Regions from separate parts of the Solibacillus sp. R5-41 genome, predicted to be linked through region 2. Evidence: riboswitches for the same ligand, from Rfam matches in the RefSeq annotation. Region 2 holds a riboswitch; the other holds the start of a gene.

Region 1 (10,305 bases), 1.2 Mb from region 2:
CAGCTACAAGCCATTCAATCTGTTGCTGAAGCCTCTGAGCAACTAAACAGTTTAAGCAATGATTTAGCCGTTGCTATTAGCCGCTTTAAACTGTAATCGAATATTATAAAACGCGTTCGACTGGTAGGAGCTGCCCTACCTATTCGAACGCGTTTTTTGTATGGAATATGAGGCGATCTGTTTCGATTCACGACAAAAAAAAGAATGCCCTTTTTATGCGCGAAAGGACATCTTTTCAAGTCTACTATTGGGGGAGAGACCTATAACTCATAAGCTTCTCATATGAGTATATTTATAGGATACCCGGAAATCTGAAATTGAAACTTCTATTTGTGACAAATTAACTTTTTGGTGAAAATTATTAATGGTGACCTATAATTTCAAGTTTGGGGAAGATTTCATTAAATAACCTTCCCCTACTAACAGCCTAATTATTTGCTGGGACATTTCTTTTGTGGGTTCAACTTGTTTATATGTACTTTTTGTCTGAAGGAGCCAGTTGAATGAAATCACCTGATTTGAATTAATTCGCCCTTCGTTAAAAAATAATAATCCAATGTTCACCTTATCCTCTAAATTTAATGAAATATTGAAACCACCCCCACAACAGATTCGACCATTTTTTGAAGCATTCTTTTGGGTTCGGACATATTTAAAAGAAAAGCGTGGCAAACAACAATATCATACTTACGCTCAATTTCTATCTCATTTATATCAGCTACAAAGAATTCAGCTTCATAATTCAGATTACGAAAAAGTTCTCTCCCCTTATTAATAAGCTTTTGCCCTTTGTTCTATTCCTGTGTATTTTGAACCGGTTGGTAGTAAAGCTAATAATTCAAGTCCTAAATAGCTTTGAATTTGAGCATTTTTCTAGATTTAAATAGTCACCCTTTTAGATGAAAAGTGATATATATATCTAAATTTTCTAAAATTTTAATATCAAATAAATTTTCTTGTCGTATAATTGAACTAAAGTATTCCCCTTCCTGTTTATGTCATCACGCACATTACATAATTTTAGGAAGCGCTCTGTCTTCTTGTCATTTTAAATTAAGAGTTTCATGGGCTCAGACAAATAAAAGGATGTGAATGACTAATTCTTCAGTATTCGGACAATCGAATTATCTCGCTTGTTTTCAAGGTACAGTGTAATTTCCTTATGAATACATCTACCAGCACTACTACATCGCTTGAAAAAATACAAGAATGATTTTGATAGGTATTGATTAATATACGAGGAGAATAACGATGAACTTTGAACAATTACAATATATTGTTGAAGTCGCAAAACACAACTCTATTTCTATTGCAGCGCAGAATCTTCATGTGACTCAATCTGGAGTTAGCCAGTCCATTTCAAGTTTAGAAAAGGAATTAGGGTTAAAGATTTTACATCGTTCACGAGGGCAAGGTGCTGTTCCGACGGAAGAAGGTAGAATCATCTTGAAACAAGCTTATGAGGTACTTAAAAGGTTTGAAGAAATTAGAGATACGGCGCACTCAATCAATTTTTCTAAAATAGGAACGCTAAAAGTAGCTTCAATACCGGGATTTACTAATGTTCTCATAAAAACTCTAGGTGCATTTAAACTTGATTACCCGCAAGTTAATATTGAAATAAACGAAAAAAGCGTTACCGCTGTGATTGAAGATGTTCGCCAGCATAAGACCGATTTTGGATTAATTGCATATTCTCCTGATTGGAACATCAACATGGAAGGAATCGTTTTTGAATCTCTCCTGGAAGGCAAGCAGAAAGTCTATGTTTGTAAGCATTCACCGTTAGCATTTAAGAAAACTATCACACCACAAGAGATTCTTGATCAAACTCTCGTTACCTATTACGGTGAATTTATGCAACATTTTGTACATGACTTTTTCACGAAATATGCACCATTGAAAATTTTATTTACTGCAAATAATATTGACGGCATACTTCAAGCTATCAACGAAAATTTAGCGATTACAATGGCACCTGATTTCATAATGAAAAATTATCCCTCAGTCTTGAATGGCGATATCATTCCGATTGAATTGATTAATCACGGAGCTGTAAATATTTCATTTGGGCTAGTAATATCTGAAGACAAACATTTGTCGAATCTCCCTAACAAGTATATTCAATATATGAAATCCGAGATCATGAAATTTTAAGACACAAAAAAAGAAGCTGCTTCGACTTTCGTAGAAGCTATGTTCTTTTCATTTTTGAATCGATTAGGTCGAACAAATTAAAAGCTACATGTGTCGGCCATAAAAAAGAGAAGTATTTCGCCACACACGAGCGATGTACTTCTCTTTTATACAAATTGAATTAATAGAATCGAGTCACATCAATAGGTGTAATGCCTTCAGCAGCACAATGATCATGGTATTTTTGCAAGAATGATTGCCAATTATCTCTAGCAATAATATCTCCATTCTCATTCAAATAGTCTAATGTTGCCTCAGTAATATTTAACGTAATAACTTCCTCATCTCCTACTGATTCAGGAGTATGTGTGGATGCGGCAGGTTCATAAACAACATCACCAGCTTTAGAAACCCAAGAGTCCTCTATATATCTCCATGAGCCTTGAACCGTATACACAATAACTGTGCCAGAATGGAAATGAGTAGGAAGCTTTGTACCCGCTGGAACTTTTAACAGTGTGATTGATTGTCCTGTTACTGGGTTAGCCTTTAATAATTTAAAATGAGCCACTCCAAAATACGGAATCCATGGTAAATCATCTGGACAAATATTACTTGCATTATACACTTCTACCACTTTTGCATTATTCATTGAAATCCCCTCTTCCAAAGTAATTTTTTAAATTCGCATATTGATGATTTTCATTCTAGTTAGCTTATTAGCCTTTACGAACTTCGTGTTTTCAGTATATTCAGAATAATAAACGTAATCAAATTAAAATTTTTAATATGCAATTCAATTTCATTAATATGTATAGGCCGCTCATTCTCCGCCTTCGATTTACCTATTTAACGCTAAATGGGGATTTCAAAATATTAAAGCAGTACTCAAAAACAAGTCAGCAATTCATAATATTTTAGAATGAGTTGTATAGGAATATTATAAAATTTAGTAATTTACCAAAATAAAACAACTTTTTCCACACCTCAATCGTCTCATAAGTGAGTGACAATTAATGGGGGCTCAAAATGAAAAAGAAACATCCGTTTGAAGCTATTGAAGAAATTTATTTAGCTTACTATCCATATTTAAAAAATTATTTGCTCAAACTCACCATAAATGAAGATATAGCCAACGATATTATTCAAGAGCTTTTTTCCAAAATACTAAAAGATCCTTCAAGAATTTCGCAAGTTCAGCATATGAAAAGCTGGTTAACAAAGGCCAGCAAAAATACATTGCTCGATTATTATAAAAAAAAGAAACCCGAACTGTTCCAGGATGAAAATCTAATTGAGGACTTATTGGTAAATTATCAAACACCTGAATCTAAGGCTGTAATAAATGCTCAAATCGAAGCGGCTTTAAAGGATTTGTCAAAAAGAGATAGATCCATTTTATTGGCAAAATTTTATTATGGATACAACTATGAAGAAATTAGTGAACTTTTAAACATCTCGATTACAACAATAAAGTCTACGGTTTTTAGGATTAGAAAACAGATGGCTAAAAGAGGGTGAGAATATGAAGGAATTCGAAAAAATCCATATTCTTTCACAGGAGCTAATTCCTGTGTTTGATGAATTAGAAGACGCATCGAAGAACATTATTTTGGAGCATATTGAAATTTGTAAGAACTGCCATTCTCTTTATGTAAATCAATTAAATGATGAAGATTATTCTATTCCTGTGCAAGACAAAGAGCAAATTGAAATGAAGCCTTTAAAAAAATTAGTGCAATTTAACCGGAGTCTTAAAGGAATGCTTTTTGTTATTCGAGGTGCATTATTGTTTTTCATTTTAGGTATTAGTTTTATTTTTTATAATTGGGAATTATCTAGTGATGCAGCGGTGGAATTTATAAAGAATACCCTCTTCCTTTTCTATTTCCCGAGTACTATTTTTTTGAATTTATTTACGTTGGTTTTTTTTAATCAGAAATGGGTTTGGCTAGCTATTTTATTCGACTTAATCATTATTTTATTTTTAGATACTTTCATATCTATATTGATCTAAATAAACGGAGGTGACGAAATTGGCTACAATTATTATTTTTGGCTTTTTTATTGGTATCTTAATTTTTCTTTTTTCATTTGCTATTTCAAAAATTAATGGCCATTACTATTTAGCCCCTCTTGTAACTTTTGCTATTGCTATATTTGTTGTTTTTTATAGCATTTTTAAAGTGGGTGGCTTTGAAGGAATGGGTTATGGCATTATAGGTGTAAGTATTTTTGTGGTAGCAGTTATAGGCACTTTAATACTTCCATTAATAGTTAAGCAAATTGATAAAAACGGGTTAAACAAGTTCGACAAATCGATTTTAATTATCTCACCATTCCTATTATTTGCTTCTATAATATGGGTAATTAACTACGATGATGGATACTGGGTAATCAGTGAAGGTTTTATTGAGGAGAACAAGTATACAGCAGCGGGTTACTATACAACCACCACAATATCCGAGGGGATGAAAAAAGTTAAAATACAATTAGGTGAAGCGTACGAAGGAAAGCAAATACTTGTAGAAAAGGTTAAAACCATTGGTAACACAGAAGTGATTATTAAAATTATTGATGGTGGGAAACCACAAAAAATGCCTTTTATTGAAATAGGATTACAAACGATTGTTGAACCATTTGTTGTTAAAACGACAGACGGCGAAATCATTGAGTCGGTCATTAATGTACCGACGAAATGACTTTTCCTACGTGTATCCATTTAGAATTTCATGCCAGGTACAGTTACCATTGATTTCATAAAAACACTTTTCCTCTTACTTTGCAATATTAGGAGAATTCATCTTTGATTTTGTACCTGGCATGTCATTAATCATATTTCAAAACTAAAACATTCTATTTAAATTCGCCATTTCAATAGCCGAAATTGCACTGTCATATCCTTTATTCCCTGCTTTAGTTCCAGCGCGTTCAATCGCTTGCTCGATATTTTCAGTTGTTACGATACCGAAAATAACTGGAACGCCTGATTCTAGGGATACATTGGCAATGCCTTTTGCTGCTTCGTTGCAAACGTAGTCATAATGTGTTGTGGATCCACGGATGACTGTACCTAGTCCAATGACCGCATCATAGTTCCCGGTAGCGACCATTTTTTTTGCGAGAAAGGGCACTTCAAATGCACCGGGTACCCATGCAATATCAATATTTTCTTCTGAAACACCATGGCGCTTTAAACCATCCATTGCACCGCTCAATAATTTAGCATTAATAAATTCATTGAATCGCCCGACAATAATACCTATTTTTAAGTCTGTACCTACTAATTGTGCTTCAAATGTTTTTCCCATGTTCATATCCCCTATGCTAATTGTAATTTTCTCTTTTCGTGCAATAGGTGTTCAAACACCCATTGTAAGAAGAGAAGTCCCTGGCAGATGTCACAGATTTTGAAAAGTATTAATTATATTGATGGCTGCCAGATACAGGCCTCCATTTAAATTCAAAATTTGGACGCAATTACGCCACAGCGTAATTGATTTATATGCAATGCTAATGCATCAATTGTTATAAATTTTAACTGAAAGGTTTTGGCTATTTCCCATAAATCCGGTACGCGTGCCATTGTGCCGTCTTCATTCATAATTTCACAAATAACCCCTACTTGTGCGGAACCGCAAAGCTTTGCCAAATCGACCGCAGCTTCCGTATGTCCTCTACGCTCTAATACTCCACCGTCTTTTGCAAGCAGTGGAAATACATGTCCTGGTCTTCTAAAATCTTGCGGTTGAACGGTTTCATCCAATAGTGCCAACATCGTATCTGAACGCTCAAAAGCACTAATGCCTGTTGTTGTTGTTTTAAAATCAATGCTCACAGTAAATGCGGTTTGATGGACATCCGTATTTGTTTGAACCATTGACTGAAGCTGTAATTTATCCGCAATTCTTTGTGAAATCGGTGTACAAATTAAGCCGCGCCCATACGTTGCCATAAAGTTAATATTTTTTGGTGTAGCGTGTTCCCCAAGTATTAGGAAGTCTCCTTCATTTTCACGATTTTCATCGTCAACTACAATAATGACTTCCCCTGCTTTTAACGATTCTATCGCTTCCTCAATTGTATGAAACATCTCGGTGCACTCCTTTAAAATCCATGTTGTTGTAAAAAATCCATTGAAAGATTTTTTGTTTGACTATTCGTCAAATGTTGCAAAATATATTTGCCAATAAGATCGGTTTCAACATTGACGAGATTCCCTACTTTTTTCATACCGAGTACCGTCTCTTTATACGTATGTGGAATTAATGAAACGGTTATTAAGGACGTTGTAACATTAAAAACAGTTAAACTTGTGCCATCTAGTGTAATGGAACCTTTTACTAAGCAATTTTTTAACAGTTCTTTCGGTACTTCCAAATCCATATACACAGCATTTGCAACTTGGCGTATTTGAACAATTTTGGCCACTCCATCAATATGTCCTGAAACGAAATGTCCGCCAAAGCGACCATTTGCTGCCATGGAACGCTCCAAATTTACTGTTGAGCCGACCTGCAATTGTTGAATGCTCGATGCTTTCACCGTTTCCGGCATAACATCTACCGTAAAAGCATTACTTGTAAAGCTTGTCACAGTTAAACAAACGCCATTTACTGAAATACTGTCCCCTAGCCTTACATCTTCTAAAATTTTTTTAGCATGAATGGATAACTCCATTGCTTGAGGAGTTGATTTCATCTGGTGAATCTTTCCTAACTCCTCGATAATCCCTGTAAACATCTTTCTCACCTCATCCTATCAATTTCGCCTTGGCGTAATTGCATCTAGCTTTATTTTCATAAAGAAAATAAAATAGAAAAAACCCCGATATTAGCTCGGAGTTTTGATGAGAGTTGTAAAAATGGCATAGTCAAATAAGCTTTTTTCCATTTATTTTTGAAAAAAGTCGACCATTTTTATTTCCTTCTCCCATCCAGACTATACTGTCGGCTTTGGATTCACACCAAATCCTGCCTAAAAAAGGCTCGCGGGCTTAGAATTTCTTCATCACCGCCGATTGGGATTTTCACCCGACCCCGAAGGAAAACATATAAAATTTTACAAAGTTTCTTCAAAAAACAAAAAAACCACATAGAAGATGCTCTACGGGGTGATTAGAAAATTCTTTTTTAGGCGTATTTAAATAAACCTTAGTGTAAACGCTAAACTACACAAAGGGTTCATTTTAAACCTAACCAATCCTTCTCTCATCCAGACTATACTGTCGGCTTTGGATTCACACCAAATCCTGCCTAAAAAGGCTCGCGGGCTTAGAATTTCTTCATCACCGCCGATTGGGACTTTCACCCGACCCCGAAGGATTATTCAACTATGACGCCCATTATAGCAGACTATTTTTATAAAGGCAAAATAAATTGAGAACACCAAACTAAAAACTTATTTTTATTTGCATTGCTATGTTCCTCAAGTGTTTTAGCCAACCTAACCTATAAGAACCATCATTAATACCACTAAATCTGCGCAATACGTCTTTTTAATGAGAGTTATTTGTAGATTTTTGTTATTTGATAATTAGCAAACAATCCTTATTTGCTGCGAAGATATATAAAAGTAAAATGAAACCTTCAGCTTACAATCATCGTATAATGAAGGACACACGAACATAGAAAGTCGGTGAAGAGATGGACAAATTATTAGGCTGTTTTGGGATTATCATTGTGGTGAGCTTAGTTATTAGTATTATTTTGAACTTTTGGACATATATAGCAGGCTTTTTCGGGATTTTTATTGTGATTGGATTCCTCTTTTTATGGAATCAAAAACGCAAGGAACAGCAGGCGCTGGAAACAAAGCAGCAACAACAGATTGATGCGCAAAATACGATTGAGTATAAAATGGAACGCCTGCTAACACTGACAAAAGATGCAGATCCAAAAGGGATGAAACGCCAACAATATTTGCACAAGGAGCAGTACACTTTACGGGATTATTGGTATAAATATTTGGATTTACGGGCGAAATTATTACTGAACAATACGCCCACTCACAGAGAAGAGGCAGTTCTCCACTTAATGTGTGATGAGCTGCTTGCAAGAATGGACAACCTTGAAATAGAAGTTCAGGATTCGGTGAAAAAGGAGTTTATCGAAGAGCATTTAACCCCACTTCTGCAAGACATTGTGAATATTATGGATGGGATTAATCCGACACAAACAATTAATATTGATGCCTATCAGCTTTTAAAAACCGCAATAGAATAACGTGCTCCGACTTTTTTAAAGAAATAAACGGTTCACTACTCATATAAGGCAGCATTTCCTTGCACGATTTAAAGGACATGCTGCTTTTTTTGTTTATAAAAATGATGAAATAGAAATTCCCCCTCTTGATTTCCTATAATAATTAAAAATAGCTAATCATACAATGGATTAAACATGAATTAAAGATAAAAAAGGTGGTTGATCTATGCAAACTGCACTTATATATATCGTATTATTACGTATCCTTTCGGGTAGCGTTGATATTGTAGCTGCATATATTATGTTCAAATTAAATAATTTGGAAAAAGCATTTGTAGTGAATACCTCCCTTGCGCTCATTGGACCACTTATTTTTATCCTCACAACTGGCATAGGATTAGCTGGTCTTAGTGATAAAGTATCACTTCCGAAAATGATTTGTCTATTTAGTGGGGTGCTCTTAATCTTTATTAGTTTACGAATGAAATGATTGGACAAACGTCTGCCCATCCCGAGGAAGCTAATTTTTTATAAGTGCATGATTCCGAATTCCCTCGAATACATTATGCAATGATAACTAGTATTGGAGGAGGGATAGTAATTCCTACATTTGTTACGCAATCACTGGAGGAAATACGATTTTGGTCTCGAATAATGAAGGAACATGCTTTCTTTTTAAGTCTTGGGTTCACCGCTGATCAAACCGAACTTATAAATGAAGCCAAATATTTTATCCCCGTATTTGAACAAATTCAAGAGCAGGCAAATCAATATAACGAACAAACAGATCCTCAAGTAATTAAACAGTTTAACATTCAGGTGTTCCAAGCTACCACGTATATTTGGGCTTATAAACGTAAAGTACTCGGTTTAATTTTAAGCTGTAAAATAGTAAGTAACAATATGCCTTTATTAGTGGATCATACAAGCCGAGAAGCCTATTATTTTGCGAAACGATTAAAAGAACTAAATGAAGGCAAATTAATTCCGTTACCTGAAGCCATTATTAAAGAGAATGTGTTTTTCCTAAAAATTATGGCCGATCATTCAAAATTCATCGGTCACTTAATGGATCCATCAGAACGAAAATTAGTCGATCAGGCACGTGAATTTAGCAATGATTTCGACCAACTACTATTCCAAGCGCAAGATTTAGATCATATGCGCCCTCAATCCGAAACACCATCACTTTTAGATCAATTTCTTGATCAAAATCGCGTATCTGTTGTGGCATTACGAGACTTCAAGAAAACGGCGAGAGATTTAATTGAAGCTTGCCGTATAAAAAGTAATATTCCTGCACTGCTCGCAGACCATGTTTACCGCGAAGCCGATCATTTCCTTCACATTATCGATGCATTCGAAGACCACCTTACTTCCCAAAAATCGTAAAACGTCAGAGTCCAATAGAACAAAACATTTGATTAACTTTCACATTAACACCTAATAAAAAGGCATCCGTGCTATGATGGAATGCCTTTTTATGTTTGTCCTTTCAATATGACAATGGTCAATTAACCTAACTCACGTTGATTTAATTCACAACAATCGAAAAAGCACTGTAAACTAATAAGCCCGCCATTACGATATTAAACGGCTGTCGATATTGCACCAACAGGTTCTGGAAAACTGAACCAAAAAGACTCCAGCTGAATGTACTCATGACACCGACTATCCCTAAAAATAAGGAAAACAACAGGTAGCTAAAATAGGAATCATAATAAGGGAGAATAAATGTTGCAACGACAGTAATCCCAAACAAAATTCCTTTTGGATTGACAAATTGGAGCAAAATCGCGATGAAGAAAAAATTTTTATGCTCCCTACTTGCATTGTCATTCCCCTCTTTACTCATCAAAATTTTATACGCCAAATACAGCATGTAGCCGACACCCAAAAGCGTCAATGGGAATTCTATTTTTGGCATCACACTTGTCAGCACGATATTAAAAACACTACATAATAA
Region 2 (10,305 bases):
TTATTACATGTACAAAGTGGCTGCATTAGGTGTGGTGGCATTACCAATTGCATTACTAATTATTGCCTATGCTGCGATGTTCCCAACGGAAGTTAGCCCTCTTGTACCATCTTTACAAAGTCATTGGTTAACAATTCACGTTATTACTGCGGCACTTGGTCAATCAATTTTAGCGATTAGTTCTGTCGCTGGTTTAGTGTACTTATTAAAAAATGTGAATACAAAAGTAAGATCATTTGAAAGCATTGCGTTTGAGATGGTTATGTTCTTTGGTGTTCTTGTCATTGGTTTCGTTGTCGCAACGTCAACATTTAGCGCAATGAATTATGAAGCAAAATTTGAATACGTCGATACATTAGATAAAGTAAGTGAAGTTACGTATACGATGCCTGCCATTTTTGGAATGAATGAATATAAAGAACTGTCAGAGGACAAAATGACACCAATTAAAGCAATGCCTGCATTAATAGATGCACGTAAATTAACGACTGTATTTTGGTCAATCATATTTGGTTCTGCACTTTATTTATTAATTCGTCTTGTTTTCCGACGTTCAGTTTCATCGATGCTACAGCCATTAGTAAAGCGCGTAAACTCGCAATTAATGGATGAAATCGCTTATCGATCAGTATTAATCGGTTTCCCTGTCTTCACGTTAGGCGCATTAATCTTCGCCATGATTTGGGCACAAGTCGCATGGAGTCGCTTCTGGGGCTGGGATCCAAAAGAAGTATGGGCATTAATTACATTTTTATACTATGCTGCATTTTTACATTTACGCTTATCAAAAGGGTGGGAAGGTAAAAAAACTGCATGGTTAACAGTAATCGGTTTTTTAATTATTATCTTTAACTTAGTCGTCGTAAATCTAGTAATCGCAGGTTTACACTCTTATGCATAATCGTAGAGAAATTGCATAATAGAAGAGAAGTTCCTCCATACTTGGTAGAACTTCTCTTTTCAATTGTGGTTCTAAAAGGTACAATAGAGAAGAGAAATAGAGATTTGAAAGGGGCAACACCAGTGTCTGAAAATATTTCTGTATTAATCGTAGATGACGAGGACCGTATCCGTCGTTTATTAAAAATGTATTTAGAGCGTGAAGGTTATTTAGTAGATGAGGCTGAAAATGGTGAGCAAGCCATTGCTATGGCCTTCGAAAAGGACTATCACTGTATTTTATTAGATATTATGATGCCTGAAAAAGATGGTTTAGAAGTATGTGCAGAAATACGTGAAAAGAAAACAACACCAATCATTTTATTAACTGCAAAAGGAGAAGAAGCGAACCGTGTGCAAGGTTTTGAATTAGGCGCGGATGATTATATCGTAAAGCCATTTAGCCCGCGTGAGGTCGTATTACGTGTGAAGGCGATTTTACGCCGATCAGCAGTCTTTTCACCAGTCACGAACACTTCTTCGTCAAAGGATTTAGTCGTGTTCCCGCATTTAACAATTGATCATGATGCACACCGCGTGACAGCGGACGGAACAGAAGTAAATTTAACGCCGAAAGAGTATGAATTATTATATTTCTTAGCAAAATCTCCAGATAAAGTGTTTGACCGTGAGCAATTATTAAAAGAAGTATGGCATTACGATTTCTTTGGTGACCTACGTACGGTTGATACGCATGTGAAACGATTACGTGAAAAGTTAAACCGTGTTTCCGAAAATGCGGCAAAAATGATCGTAACCGTTTGGGGCGTTGGTTATAAATTTGAGGTAGTTAATGAATAGAATATGGAATAGTATTGTCGGGAAGCTATGGGTAACCATTTTGCTTCTCGTTTCATTTGTCCTTTTTATTTTCACGGTCTTTATGCTAGAGTTTCTTGGCAGTTATCATAAAGAGCAATCCGAACAGTCTTTACGTCAAACAGCTGCTGCGATTGCGAGTATCGTCGATGATGAAGCTTTGAATGAAAATAAATTAGCTATTATTTCAGAGCTTATGACGAATACGATGAGCGTGCTTGTTGCCAAAAGTTCAAATGAAATTTTGTATGCAAAACAAGAAGGCGTGAATCAACAGCAAATCCAGCAAGAAATTATTTCCAATAGAGCATTTCAAGAAGTTTTTGAAATTACAGAGCCAATTGTAAAAGAATTAATCCTTCCTTCAAATACCGAAAAAGATAAAAAAAGTTCCTATATGGTCCTTGGATTCCCACTAAAAGGGGACGGGGAGTTACATGGGGCCATTTTTATTTACAAAAATCCAGATGCTGTTTATCAAACGAGCAAAAATACGACAAAAATCGTTTTTTTTGCAGCAGCCGTGGCCTTTATATTAACGACCGTTTTTGCTTTTTTCCTATCTTCTCGAATTACGTACCCATTAAGAAAAATGCGTGAACATGCATTTGAACTTTCAAAAGGACGCTTCGACTCAAAACTGGAAACGAAACAAAATGATGAAATTGGGCAGCTTGCTGTTGCTTTTAATCAAATGGGTCGCCAATTAAAGCATCATTTAGAAGTAATCAACCAAGAAAAAGAACAATTATCAAGTATTTTAACTTCTATGACGGATGCGGTAATTACGTTTAATCGGGATAAAACGATTTTAGTAAGCAATCCACCAGCCGAACGTTTATTACAAAAATGGTTTGTTACAAAAGGGTTAGACAGTACACGTCCTATTCCTGAAGAACTTTATCATATGTTAGATCATGTTTTAAACTTCGAGGATAAATTGGATGAAGAATTAGAGCTTGGAAAATCGTATTATAGCATTACATTTAGCCCGTTATATAGTGGCAATGCAATTCGTGGAGCAGTAGCGGTTATTCGTGATAAAACGGAGGAAACAAAATTAGAAAAGTTAAAATCGGATTTCATTGCCAATGTTTCGCATGAATTACGTACGCCGATTGCGATGCTGCAAGGCTATTCAGAAGCGATTATCGATGGCGTTGTGACTTCAGAGGAAGAACAACAGGATATGATTCGTGTCATTTATGACGAATCACAACGAATGGGGCGTCTCGTAACGGATTTACTCGATTTAGCGCGCATGGAAGCAGGACATATGACTTTGTATAAGGAAACGGTCCCATTAGTGTCTGTAATCGAACGGATGACACAAAAATTTGGTCAAGCAGCGAAAGAACATGAAGTACATTTACGTTTTGAATCTGAATTTACACCAGATTCGATGATTCACATTGATGAAGATCGTATTGAACAAGTATTAACGAATCTAATAGATAATGCGATTCGACATACTTCTGCAGATGGTTCCGTTACCGTTTCAATTTTAAAGGAGCAAACATTCGCGAAAATTCAAGTGAGTGATACAGGTCAAGGCATTCCTCAAGAAGATTTACCTTATGTATTTGAACGTTTTTACAAAGCGGATAAAGCGAGAACACGTTCTAAAGGTGGTACAGGACTTGGGCTAGCCATCACACGCAACATTATCGAGGCACATAAAGGCACGATTACAGTAGAAAGTGGCGAACACCAAGGCACGAAATTTACATTTTATTTACCGATGTCTGAATAATGCGATGACAGGAATCAAATTAATTACGCCTCGGCTAATTCTTGTCCAGATTTTTTTAGCGCGCCCGAAAAAATCCTTTTCAAAATCTGTGACAGCCGCTGGGGTCTGAACTACAATTGAAATAAGTGCATACTTGTCATTCAATCCCACTTATAGAAGTAGGGAACTTCTGCTGAAGCAAGTTTAACTAGAAAGGTGTGACTATTATTTTATAGCACACCTTTTTGATTATGGATAAACTTACCATGCAACTTTTTACGTTTAAAAACGACAAATTAGTAGAACGGAGGTGGGATGGGTGCAAGAGTCCATTTTCCATCGATTATATGATACTTATCATCAAGATGTTTTCAATTTTTTAATATACTTAGTAAAAAACCGTACAATTGCGGAGGATCTTTCGCATGAAGTATATGTGCGCGTCCTAAAATCCTACGAACGTTTTGAAGGGAAAAGTAGTGAAAAGACATGGTTATTTTCAATCGCAAAAAATGTTGCTATTGATTATTTTCGTAAAAAGCAAATTCGAGATCGTCACTCTTTTACAACCTTTGATTGGGAAACCGAACAACTTGTTTCTCCCGTGCCAACGCCTGAGCAATTTATGGAATTAAGTGACCAGATGCGCCAATTACTAGCTGCATTAGAGGTGTGTACAGGGGATCAAAAAATGGTGATCATCATGCGTTATATGCAAGAGTTAACGATTCAAGAAACAGCAGATGTCTTAGGTTGGACAGAGGGGAAAGTAAAAACAACACAGCACAGAGCATTAAAAAAGTTACGGGAAATTTTACAGAAAAATGACGGAGAGGAGGCGAATGCATGATGAAAAAGGATTTTTGGGATGAAGATCAAATCGAACAGCTATTAAAGCAAACACCGAAAATAACAGATGATCGATCAAAGGATGAAATTTTCCAACGATTAAAAGAAAGTGATGCTTTTGATTCTCATACTGAACAACAGCCTGTCATCGTGAAGAAAAAGATGCATTGGAGGCCTTTAATTGCATCGATTGCCTCGCTTTTTGTTCTTGTTTTTATTGCTTCCACATTCCTAGGAAACGCACCTGTTTTACAACTGTCCTCAAGTGAAGATAAGGCAAATTCTGAAGATAGTTCACTCCATGAGCCATCCACAACGAGAATGATGGAAGGTTATTCAATGGACCAGGAAGAGAATCCGATATCACAAAAAATGGCCGCCATGCCAATGCAAACGGCGGTTTATGAGCAACAATTACAAGGGTATACATTGTTCACGCTAGGATTGGCAGGGGATGATGCGGAAAGTGTGCCTGCTAGTTTCTTGATTCCAATTGAAATCGTGGAACGTCAATTAGGTACGCAATCCCCAACGAAATTGCAGCTTTATAATGAATTTGCACCGTTTATTGAGGAGCAAGCACTAGGCTTTAAAGAGTATCATCCTTTCAAAGGAAGCTTTACGGAAAATGAAAAGAATTTAGTTCACCAGCTTCCAAATGACCATAACTATGATGCAGGTTCAGCTGCTCTCTCGAATTATAGGGGAGCTTTAATTGATACATTTGGTGCAAGTTATGACCAAGTGCAATTGAAAAATGAAGAAGGCACACAAATGATGCTTGATCATATCGGGGAAGTATATAAACCGATTATGTTAACAGGGAAAACGACGAATTATAATTATTTTAGTTATCAAATGCGTGACGGTTCAACTTATTTAAGTCCCAATTTTCGAATGAGCTTTAGCAATGTTGAAGATGCGTTACTAAATATGACGATGGAAGCAAATGATATTTTTCAAACAGCTATTTTGCCCGATGTATCCTTCCGAGTGATAGAAAAGGGAAATACCGTAACTGTTATTTTTGATGAACTGCTCGATTTAGATAGATATGATTCAGCTCAGGCGATGCGCATGATTGAAGGGATTCTTCTAACAGCGGCCAGCTTTAATAAACAAGTGAAATTTGAACAAATAAAACAGCAAGAATGGGGTGGTTTTGATTTTTCAAAGCCGTTACCAAAACCAGTTGCCGCGAATTTAATTAACTACGACTTTAACAATATTAAATAATCGAATAAAAGAATTGTAAGCGAAAGACTTTACAATTCTTTTATTTACCTTATAATGAACATGTAACAAAATTTAATATTGATTCATCTTCGGGGCAGGGTGTAATTCCCGACCGGCGGTAATATAAAGTTGTAGCCTCTGACCATTTACTTGGAGGACGCTACAGTCAACTTTTCGAGCCCGCGAGCCACTTTTTTGTGTGCAGGATTTGGTGTGATTCCAAAGCCGACAGTATAGTCTGGATGGGAGAAGATGGAGGTACGGTCGTCATTTCATGAAACTGCCGTGTTTTTTGGTAAACACAATTTTTGTTTTTCTAGTATTTAGAAAGGCTAACTTTCTTATACAAAGAAAAAGGATTGAGTTATGTTTTTAAAAACATGGAATAGACCTTTATTTAAGTGTGCCTATTCTCCCTTATGCTTCTTTATTAGCATAAGGGTTTTTTCATGGGATGATTTTGATTCGTCCTTTCTTCTTGCAAGAGTGAATCAGCAATGAGGAGAGATTTTTTATGCGCAAGAAAAGTTTAAAGTTACGTTCATTCGTAACAATCGGTATGTTAAGTAGTATTTCATTTATTTTGATGTTACTTAACTTCCCATTACCATGGTTCCCAGTGTTTTTACAAATTGATTTTAGTGATATCCCTGCATTAATTGCAGCCATCACAATGGGACCTGTTGCAGGAATTTTAGTTGAGCTGATTAAAAACGTGTTAGATTGGATTTTTACAGGCGCACCAGAAGGTATTCCAGTAGGGCATATTGCCAACTTTGTAACAGGCATTTCGTTTGTGATCCCAGCTTATTATATTTATAAAAGGTTCCCATCAGTAAAAGGACTTGTTGGTGGATTAGTGATTAGTACTTTCATCATGTCAATTGGCATGGCTGTATTAAATTACTTCGCGTTTTTACCAATGTATACGTATCTATTAGGGATGCCTGAATTTAATATGTACGAAACGATTGTTTTAGGTATTTTACCGTTTAATATAATAAAAGGAATTATCTTATTAGTCATTGCCACAATGATTTATCGCATCATGCGGGTATGGATTGAAAATCAACGTTCGCAGTTTTTAGCATAATACGAGGAAAGCCAGCATGCCAATCATTGGGTGCTGGCTTTCGTTTTCTAATAATAAATATGCGTTTACTATTGTAATCAGATGCTGAGACTGGTATCATATTGTTCATTGTTGCGAAAAATCAATCTATTTTGAGAATAGCAAACATTGAACTAACATCATAGGAGTGACATCATTGGATAAAAAAATACCCTTTTCTACATATGCTGTCATCGGGACTATGTTATTTGGCATGTTTTTTGGCGCAGGTAACTTAATTTTCCCGATTCAAATGGGACAGCTAGCAGGTACAAATTATTGGCCGGCACTTATCGGATTTTTAATAACGGCGATTGGTTTGCCGTTTTTAGGGATATTAGCAATAGGACTTTCGGGAAGTAATGGTCTGAAGGATTTAGCAAGTCGCGTACATCCTGTTTTTGGCGTATTATTCGCACTTGCATTGTATTTAACAATTGGTCCTTTCTTTGCGATTCCACGTACGGCTACGGTTCCGTTTGTTGTTGGATTTGAGCCGTTCATAGCACCTGAGCAAGCTAAGTTCTGGTTAGCAATTTTTAGTTTTGTCTTTTTCGCGATTGTATTTTACTTTTCGTTGAATCCGGCAAAAGTAATGGATTATATCGGAAAATATTTAACACCAGCATTTTTAGTGTTTTTATTTATACTCATTGCAATTAGTATTTTCTCACCGATGGGCAATTTCTACGGTCCAACAAGTAGCTATGTTAATGAAGCTTTTATGACAGGTTTCAAAGAAGGCTATAATACGATGGATGCTCTTGCTTCATTAGCATTTGGGATCATCGTCATTAATGCCATTAAGCGCGCTGGAATTACCGATAAAAAAGAAATTGCTAAAGCGACATGGAAATCAGGTATTTTTGCGATGGCGTTAATGATGCTTATTTACGGTTTAATTACGTATATGGGCGCATCGAGTGTCGGAATGGTAGGGACATTTGATAATGGAGGCCAAATTTTCGCGGCCGTAGCAGAACATTATTTTGGTGCTTATGGCGCGATATTATTAGCAATCATTATCGTATTAGCGTGTTTAAAAACGAGTATCGGGCTAATCACAGCATGTAGTGAGTTTTTTCATGAAGTGTTCCCAAAAATTAGCTATAAATTATTTGTAGTTGCATTATGTTTAGTTTCGTTTACAATTGCAAATTTTGGTTTGACGAATATTATTACGTTTGCGGTACCAGTTTTAATGTTCTTATACCCTCTAGCAATTGTTCTAATTATACTTGGGCTCGCTTCATCGTACTTTAAAAATAAGCAGTCGGTATACGCAGGCGCTATTATTTTGACGTTCTTTATTAGTACGATTGATGGCTATAACGCGCTAATAGCGAACGTGCCATCATTTGAAGTGAATTTTTTAACAGCGATTTCAGCATTTTATGCGGATATATTGCCACTCTATTCGATTGGATTAGGTTGGGTTGTACCAGCGATAATAGGTGTGCTTATTGGTTTGATTATTCCTAAAAAGAGTGCCGTTGTTTAAAGTAAAGCTTCAATCTGTTTGCGAATATAAGATAAATAAAAAATGACATTTCGACTCGTTCGAGGTGTCTTTTTGCTATTTTTTACGGAAGTTTAAAAAAATATGGCTTTTAAATATGCTTAATTGACGCTTTTAGTTTTCAAATGGGTAGTAAATAAGGAATAATAGTAATTGGAAATAAATCATTACAGATTGATAAATTTATTTTACAATTTAACAAGAGGTGTTTGAATGCCACAACAACAAATTAGTAAAAAGAGTAGGGCGCTCGATCTTACTCGTCGTATTGTCATGATCGCCATTGGTGCAGTCATGACGGCCTACGCATTAGAGGCAGTATTAATTCCGAATGCAGTAATTGATGGTGGAGTAACGGGTGTAAGTATTATGGGGAATTATTTATTTGATGTTCCGCTAGGTGTTTTACTATTCGTATTAAACATTCCATTCGTTTATTTAGGTTACAAACAAGTCGGGAAAACATTTGCGATATTGAGCATGACAGGTATTGCATTACTTTCGCTCTCGACAACTTTACTTCATCAAATTGATCCGATTTTAAGTTCAAATGACCCATTGTTAATCGTGTTATCTGGTGGCGTCATGCTAGGTGTCGGTATTGGTATCGTCCTGCGTAATGGTGGAGCACTTGATGGTTCGGAAGTGCTAGCCGTACTTATATCACGTAAAGTTCCATTTTCTGTAGGAGACATCATATTATTTATTAATGCCTTCATTTTCACGGGAGCGGGCTTTATTTACGGTCTGGAAGGTGCCTTATACTCAGCGACGACGTACTACATTGCAAAAGTAGTGATCGATGTGGTGCAAGTCGGTTTAGAAAAATCGAAATCCGTTAAAATTGTTAGTAAACATTCAGAAGAAATTGGTTCGACGATACAAGACCGTTTAGGACGCGGCGTTACGTATTCTGAGGGACGCGGTGGATTTTCGAATGAAAAAATGGATATTGTAACATGTGTCATTACAAGAATGGAAGAAAATAAAATTATTACGGTTATTAAAGAAATAGATCCAACTGCGTTTGTTGTTATAACAGATGTTGCAGAAGTACGTGGTGGCAACTTTAAAAAGCGCGACATCCACTAAAAAAAATCACTTAACCAATATGTTCTGTAACATACTGGTTAAGTGATTTTTTTTCGGTTAAAATTGTTGTATATACTTAAGAAATTTGAAGGTGGGTAAATATGGAAGGTCGAAATACGATACAAAATGAAAAATGGAAGCGGGATATTACACTTTTTTTAAGTAGCCAAACGATTTCTTTATTTGGTTCGTCGCTCGTTCAGTATGCGATGATGTGGTATATTACGTTGTCTACGCAATCTGGAATGATGATGACGATTTATATTATTTGTGGATTTATTCCGACATTTTTATTGTCGCCAGTTGCTGGGGTCTGGGCAGATCGCTTTAATCGGAAAAAGTTAATTATTATTGCAGATGGTATGATTGCATTTGCTACGCTTATTTTAGCAATTGTTTTTATGCTTGGTTATGATTCGATTTGGTTATTATTCGTTATGGCGGCTATTCGTGCGGTAGGGGCGGGTATTCAAACGCCTGCTGTCGGTGCGATATTGCCTCAAATTGTACCAGAACAGCATTTAATGCGTGTGAATGGTATTAATGGTACGATTCAAGCAGTCATTATGTTCGTATCACCAATGGTAAGTGCTGCGTTATTATCGTTAACTACGATGAAGGTGATTTTCTTTATCGATGTTATTACCGCTGTAATCGCGATTATGGTGCTCGTAACATTACTAAAAATACCGTTACATGCAAAAGCAGCACAGCAACAAGAAGTAAGTTATTTAGGTGATTTCAAATTAGGAATCCAGTATATTAAACAACATGATTTTTTGAAAAGTTTTTTTGTATTTTTTGCGGCGCTGTTTGTATTAATGGCTCCCGTTGCATTTTTAACTCCATTACAAGTAGCAAGAAGCTTTGGAGAGGATATTTGGCGACTCACTGCGACTGAAATTACCTTTTCTGTTGGGATGATGATAGGTGGTATTATAATTGCTTCGTGGGGTGGTTTCCGAAATCGAGTTTATACGATGATGTTTGCAGGGGTTATCATGGCCG

Evidence for each region. Region 2 has a riboswitch for FMN ahead of CSE16_RS05775 (ECF transporter S component). Riboswitches for the same ligand answer to the same signal wherever they lie in the genome.
Region 1: it holds a riboswitch for FMN, as region 2 does, so the genes downstream of both, ribE (riboflavin synthase) here and CSE16_RS05775 (ECF transporter S component) in region 2, are expected to answer to the same signal.

Annotation. Positions count from the first base shown of each region.
Region 1 covers NZ_CP024123.1:2,406,914-2,417,218, forward strand. Annotated here, with positions in the region: gene CSE16_RS11645 (methyl-accepting chemotaxis protein) at 1-96, shown strand, start outside; partial or broken gene CSE16_RS11655 (methyltransferase domain-containing protein) at 606-852, opposite strand; gene CSE16_RS11660 (LysR family transcriptional regulator) at 1,252-2,157, shown strand; gene CSE16_RS11665 (2,4'-dihydroxyacetophenone dioxygenase family protein) at 2,318-2,788, opposite strand; gene CSE16_RS11670 (RNA polymerase sigma factor) at 3,166-3,657, shown strand; gene CSE16_RS11675 (hypothetical protein) at 3,662-4,153, shown strand; gene CSE16_RS11680 (YesK family protein) at 4,173-4,838, shown strand; gene ribE (6,7-dimethyl-8-ribityllumazine synthase) at 4,983-5,447, opposite strand; partial or broken gene ribB (3,4-dihydroxy-2-butanone-4-phosphate synthase) at 5,651-6,229, opposite strand; gene ribE (riboflavin synthase) at 6,244-6,879, opposite strand; FMN riboswitch at 7,057-7,187, opposite strand; FMN riboswitch at 7,335-7,464, opposite strand; gene CSE16_RS11700 (ABC transporter substrate-binding protein) at 7,782-8,360, shown strand; gene CSE16_RS11705 (YqhV family protein) at 8,566-8,829, shown strand; gene CSE16_RS11710 (DUF2935 domain-containing protein) at 8,910-9,731, shown strand; gene CSE16_RS11715 (LysE family transporter) at 9,874-10,305, opposite strand, start outside.
Region 2 covers NZ_CP024123.1:1,235,007-1,245,311, forward strand. Annotated here, with positions in the region: gene ccsB (c-type cytochrome biogenesis protein CcsB) at 1-901, shown strand, start outside; gene CSE16_RS05755 (response regulator transcription factor) at 1,024-1,740, shown strand; gene CSE16_RS05760 (ATP-binding protein) at 1,733-3,511, shown strand; gene CSE16_RS05765 (RNA polymerase sigma factor SigX) at 3,810-4,340, shown strand; gene CSE16_RS05770 (hypothetical protein) at 4,337-5,575, shown strand; FMN riboswitch at 5,657-5,833, shown strand; gene CSE16_RS05775 (ECF transporter S component) at 6,090-6,668, shown strand; gene brnQ (branched-chain amino acid transport system II carrier protein) at 6,844-8,187, shown strand; gene CSE16_RS05785 (YitT family protein) at 8,419-9,297, shown strand; gene CSE16_RS05790 (MFS transporter) at 9,399-10,305, shown strand, end outside.